DNA from 2 places in the Geotoga petraea genome. Region 1 is predicted to be linked to the other one. Evidence: riboswitches for the same ligand, from Rfam matches in the RefSeq annotation. Region 1 holds a riboswitch; the other holds the start of a gene.

Region 1 (3,211 bases):
TTCCCCAGCTTGTACCAGTTGAAAAAGAAACAATTGCTGCAGTTAAAAAGAAAAGAGCCGGCATTATTTCTATAGGGAAATTATCACTTGCTAAGCTAACTAAATACTCTCCAGTCTTTAGATCACCCCTTATAATTGCCCCAATAGTCCAAGCAAGAATAAGTATTTCTAATGCAGGAAGCATCATTTTAAACCCTTTCCAAGCCAATTCTGGAATCTCTTTTAGGTTAATGGTTTTTCTTATAGTAAACCAAGATAATGTAAAAATCAAAGTAATCACCCCACCCCAAAAGAGTGCAAAAGCAGAATTCATATTTTCAAAAGCAACTGCCAAGTTATTTTCTCCACCGAAGAGAGCATAACCGCCTGTGTATAACATAAACATTATTATTGAAAAGATCAAAATTACAATAGGTAAAACTAAATCAATTACCTTTCCTTTTGAATCAGGTTCAACATCGTTTTGTATGTTGTTTGCTACTTTTTTATCTGAATTGAATAAATCTCCCTCTGAAACAGCTATAAATTCATGTTCATACATAGGACCATAATCATAGTTTTTCCAAATAATCATAATAACCATAAATATTGTTAATATAGCATATGAATTAAAGAAAATTGATGATAAAAATACATTATAAGGATTTAAATTAGCTAAAACTCCGGAGCCAACTCCAGATTGCGTTAATTGTGAAATAACTTCTGCTACCCAACTTGAAATGGGTGCTAATATGCATATTGGAGCAGCAGTAGAATCTATAATATAAGCCAATTTTGCCCTTGAAACATTGTATTTATCAGTAACTGGTTTCATAACAGTACCAACTGTTAATGAATTAAAGTAATCATCTAAAAATATCAAAACACCAAGAATAAATGTAGAAAAAGAAGCTCCTTTTCTAGTTTTAATTTTTTTTGATGCCCAGTTTCCGTAAGCAACTGCACCGCCAGCTCTTGATATTAACGCTACCATAAAACCGAGAATTACTAAAAATAATAGAATGAATAAATTCCAGCTTTCATTAAAAGATTCTAAAGATCTTAAATTTGAAAACTCAACATTTTCCCAAATCAAATTGACTATTTTAACAGCTGCCTCCCAAATATGCCCCTGAGTTACTATCAATGCACCAGTTACAATTCCAGCAAAAAGAGAAATTAAAACTTTTTTTGTTAAGAATGCCAATCCAATTGCAACTAATGGTGGTAATAATGACCAAATTCCATAATCCATAAAAACAACTCCTCATATTTAGATTAATAAAAAAATGCGCTTCTCGGTGGAGAAGCGCACAATATTTTTTATTGTGTGGCAAACGGCACTCCACATTATAATGTGACAGTCGTAAAGATATTATCCCTACGCCCAGAAAACAACAATTGAGGTTGCTATTTTCTTCGGCAACTTTACCTTTCATCTTTCAATTTCCTCAAAAATAAAGAAAAGATTACTAATTAAAGCTGCAGCCTCCGTTTTGACAAAAATATTCACTTAATCGAAAATAGTATATCATAATAAGTTCTTATAATATTTAATTATATGTAAAAATAAACAAAAAATATCCTTGCAATTATATCTCTTTGTTAGGTATAATAAGATGTTATGATGCTTAAAAGAGGTGAGATTATGAAAGTTACTGAAATAGGTAGTAGGGGTTTAATGTTTGATTTTGAAGACGGGGAAACAACATTAGGCCAAACAATAGTTTATTTGATCAAAGGAGAGAAATATTTTTTCTTATGTGATACTCAAACGGGTTCTAAGCCCATGAGTTTAGTAAAAGATTATATAGAAGAAGAATTGAAAAATAAACAGTTGATTATTTTTAATTCTCATTATCACTGGGATCATATTTGGGGTAATGATTTTTTTGAAGATTCAATCATAGTCTCTCATTCAAAAGCAAGGGATAATATGATTGAAAATGCTGAAAAAGAGTTAAAAGAAAATTCAAAATTTGTTGAAGGCAAAATAAAAATAAAATATCCCGACATAACATTTGATAAAAAACTCTCTTTTGAAGATGAAGGTGTAGAGTTCATATACGCTCCAGGTCACACTTCTGGACATGCAATTTGTTATGACAAAAAAGAAAAAATAGTTTTTGTTGGTGATTTGGTTGAAGAACCAATCCCAATGTTGTTGGATAAAGACTTAGATGCATTTAGAAACTCTTTAGAGTACATTTTAACAATGAATGCGAATACCTATGTAACCACACATTCTTATATAGCTTCTGAAGAAATGGTCAATGTGAATCTACAATATGTAAAAGCGGTAATAGACAATAAAAAAACCCCAGAAAAAATATTAAAAAATTATCCAGATATTGAAACATTAGACAAGTTCAACAGAAATAATGTGATGATATTGAAATATGAAAATATTTTGAAAAATTCCAATAACAACTTTGATGGTGATAGATTTAGAGAAGAATTATACAAAGAAATGAAAATAGATAAATCTAAATACGATAGCACAGTAGAAATGATAGCTTCTATAGATAAAGACAAGTTAGAGAAAAAATTAAAAGAAAAGGTATAAAAAATCTACATTTTTAGCTTTCAATGGCTATACATAAATAATAAAAAAAGAAGGGAATTTATCCCTTCTTTTTTATACTTTAACGTATTTTTTTATATTAGATTCAGAATCAATTTTAGCTTCTATTAAAGATTTTTTACTTGTCATAATAGTTGTAACACCCGGGCCATGGCCCGCTTTTATACAATTGGAATGTACAATAACCCCTATAGAAACAGCACCTTTCAAATAAGTCCTACCATAAGAATTATCATGGTTTTCTATCATTACTAAATCACCGAAATTCAATTTATCTATACCAAGCCTTTTTATCTCTTCTTCATCAGAAGTCATAATGTCATAATCTCCGTTATAAGCACTAGCGCTTCCAACACCTGATCCCATTAAATGTGCAGGCACTTTACAAGCTACAGGAACAATTAATTTACCATCTTTTTCTTCTATTGGGATATTTTCAAATAAACCCGGATCTACATTCATGACTTTTATTTCAGGGTAGTAATCTGTCAAACGCAGTCCTTGACCAAAAGATCTAACTAATATCTTATCATCAATAGCCATCAAAAACATTTCTTCTTTATCAAAGTCAATTAAAGTATGTTCAATTCCACCATGGGAACCAGTTACAAAACCTTCTGCCCCTTTTGCCTCTCCTGAAACCACAAT
Region 2 (3,211 bases), on a different contig from region 1:
CAATGTTGTAAGGTTTGAAGTGAACATGATGTCTTTACCTTCAAACCCTGAATCTATTGCTAATTTTATCTCATTAATAGATGCTGCGTCGACTCCACATTTATTTTCTTTCATTATTTTTAGTATGTGTGGGTTAGGATTCGCTTTAATGGCAAAAAATTGCTTGTAATCAGCCCAAACAAAAGCATTTTTTAGCTTATCTATTTTACTTAATATAGTACTTTCATCGTAAATGTTGAAAGGTGTTCCATTTTTATTTGCTATTTCAGACAGAACATCTTTTGGGATGCTTACATCTTTCATAAATCTACTCCATTTATTTCAATGTGTTTTTTCATTATTCTTACAGCATTTGTTGCTGCACCAACTCTAACGTTGTTCGCCATGACCCAAATTAAAAATGTTCTTTCGTTTAACTGTCTCAACCGTGATACATAAGTCATTTTATCGTTTTCAATTTCCAGTGGAGTTATAATTTCATTATTAAACACAACATTTTCTGAATTTGCTATTAAATCCTCAACTAATTGAATATTTGTACTTTTTTTTGTCTTAAAAGTTATGGATTCTGAATGACCATAAACTACCGGAACTCTAACTGCGGTTGGAATGACTATTATTTCATCGTCTTCGTATATTTTTATAGTTTCATTAACCATTTTCATTTCTTCTGTTGTGAATCCATTTTCTTCATAATCACCAATTTTTGGAATTACGTTTCTATGAATTTCCTTTTCAAAATGTTTTGAAACTTTGTGTCCTTTTTCTTGAGAAATTAATTCTTGAATTCCTTTGTTTCCAGCTCCAGATACAGCTTGGTAAGTAGAAACATTGATTTCCTCTATTTTTAACTCTCTCTGAACGTTATTCAAAGCCAAAAGCATTTGAATTGTCGAACAGTTTGGGTTTGCTATAATCCCTCCATAACCTTTTAACTTATGACTGTTTATCTCTGGTACAACCAGAGGGATTTCCTTTTCCATCCTAAATGCTGATGAATTATCTATAACCACGCTACCGCTATCTGCAGCAATTGGAGCAAAGCGACTTGATATGTCTCCACCAGCCGAAAAAAGAACATAATCATATTCTTTTTTCATGGATTCTTCTTTCAGTTCTTTAACTACTAATTCTCTATCATTGTATTCAAGAATTTCTCCCTCACTTTTTTTGCTTGCATACAAATCTAAGTCCTTTAAATTCAGATCTGATAACTCATCTACTATTTTTCTACCAACTTCTCCTGTTGCACCTACTACTGCTACTTTCATAGTTACACCTCCGAAAAATAAAAAACTCCCCTATTAAAAAGGAGAGTTTATAATAAATTATATTTATTATCATTTTGACGGCTCTCCACGTAAAACGTGACAGTAGTACAGGTATTATCTGTACTCCCAGAAAAGAGTTTTGAGTTTCTCTTTCCTTCGGCAACTTTACCTTTCACATATCTTCATAGCTTCCTCAAGCTCAGATATGTTACTCTTTTCAGTTGCGCCTCCGTTCGTAATACTAACTATTTACTTATATTTAAAATAACATTTTAAAATTAACTAAAAATAAACTTATTGTTAAAATTCAATTTTCTGGAATTACAAACACTTGGTTTGGAAATATCAAATCAGGATTTTCTATGTTGTTTTTCTCAGCAATAGACTTATAATCTACCCCGTATATTCTTGATATCTTTAAAAGCCAATCACCAGACTCTACAGAATATTTCAGAGTAATTTGTTCTGCCATATCTTTTATATCATTGTAAGTTAAAGGTACTGTGTTGTCTATAGTTAAGCTGCCATCATTGAATATCTTTTCCGCTTTAATTCTGTGAATCTTATTCCAGTTTGTTCCAATGATTTCCCAATTTTGATCTGGGAACTCTTTTAATATACCATTTTTAACGTTTATTATATAATCCTCTATAAAATCTGGTATATAATAATTTTTGTATTTTTCAACATCTTTAGAGCTCAAAACCACCTTAGGTAATTCTTCAGTGAATATTTCTCCATTCTTACTAAATTCGTTTTCTGCTCTTTCTGAATTAGTAACCAATAAGTATTTTTCTTGATCATATATAGTGTTGCTTCCATAATCTGTCAAATCTACAATTCTGTTTCCATATTCTTTACTAATATCTATTCTATAATTTATTCCTTTGAAAATATCGTAAAGCTCATGATCTTTACTTGAGCGAGTTATTGTTAAATGCTCTTTTTTATAGGTGTCGTAAAATTCAACAGACCATTCTAAATAATCTTTTAGCTGTTTACCAGTCATTTCAACTATATATAAAGTATTTTTCTTTGGGTAGAATTTGTTTATGTACCTTTTAGATATCTCGTTATTTATTTCTAAATTTTCAGTATATATAGGGGTTGAAGATATTTTTATTTCTTTTTCAAAGATTTGATTTGCATAGTATAGCTGAACTTCATTGATAAAATCGGTAATTTTTGTTGGTTTTAACCAATAACTATCTATTTGATCTAACCCTTTTTCATAAAAAAAGTCTTGATTAACAACTTCCCCTATAATTTTCGTTAAGCTCTCTAAAGAATTTTCATGATATTGAATAAAAATTTCTTCTATTCTATGTAATGGTAGTATAACTCTATCGTCATTTTTTACAGGGATCTTGTTAATTGTTGCTTCATCTTTTTTTATGTTGTAATATATATTAAAAAGTGTTTCAGAAGAGTTATTTATAATAAATTCTCTTGATGAATCAGTATACTTGTTATTTATAATGAATCTATTTTTGTCCTCAAACCTTTCAACTAAAATTTGAATATCTTCCGAAGAGATAATCTCTTCTACTTCATTTCCAAAAACAATGTTTTTAAAAGATTTTGTAGCATGTGGGGTTAACAATAAATCTAATTTTAAATCAAAACCTTTTATAACATTAAAATCATTTTTAGAAGTTATCCACAAATCGTAGTTTAGATCTTCAAAAGATTCAAAAATAGCGTTTACCATTTCTTTGTCGCTATTTTTTGAAAAAGTATCACCCAAATTTATAAGAATATCTTCTTCTTCAACCTGTTCTTCTATTAATTTCGCCAATTGAGAAAAGCTTCCATCGTAATCTTTTTTATCGTATTCATAGTCATATGTTGTAAAGTCTCCTTTTATATTTGAAGTGAAATACATGTTTAGAAAAACATTTTCATCAGATACATCTGTAATCTTAGTACTATTTTCTGTT

What was found. A riboswitch is a leader RNA that binds a small molecule or an ion and turns the genes downstream of it on or off. The one in region 1 is predicted to bind lysine.
Region 2: it holds a riboswitch for lysine, as region 1 does, so the genes downstream of both, BLS00_RS07040 (aspartate-semialdehyde dehydrogenase) here and BLS00_RS02290 (Na+/H+ antiporter NhaC family protein) in region 1, are expected to answer to the same signal.

The regions. Positions count from the first base shown of each region.
Region 1 is NZ_FMYV01000001.1:466,281-469,491, forward strand. It holds gene BLS00_RS02290 (Na+/H+ antiporter NhaC family protein) at 1-1,234, opposite strand, end outside; lysine riboswitch at 1,310-1,481, opposite strand; gene BLS00_RS02295 (MBL fold metallo-hydrolase) at 1,628-2,545, shown strand; gene BLS00_RS02300 (DUF4438 domain-containing protein) at 2,618-3,211, opposite strand, start outside.
Region 2 is NZ_FMYV01000005.1:125,557-128,767, forward strand. It holds gene lysA (diaminopimelate decarboxylase) at 1-303, opposite strand, end outside; gene BLS00_RS07040 (aspartate-semialdehyde dehydrogenase) at 300-1,271, opposite strand; lysine riboswitch at 1,342-1,511, opposite strand; gene BLS00_RS07045 (5'-nucleotidase C-terminal domain-containing protein) at 1,579-3,211, opposite strand, start outside.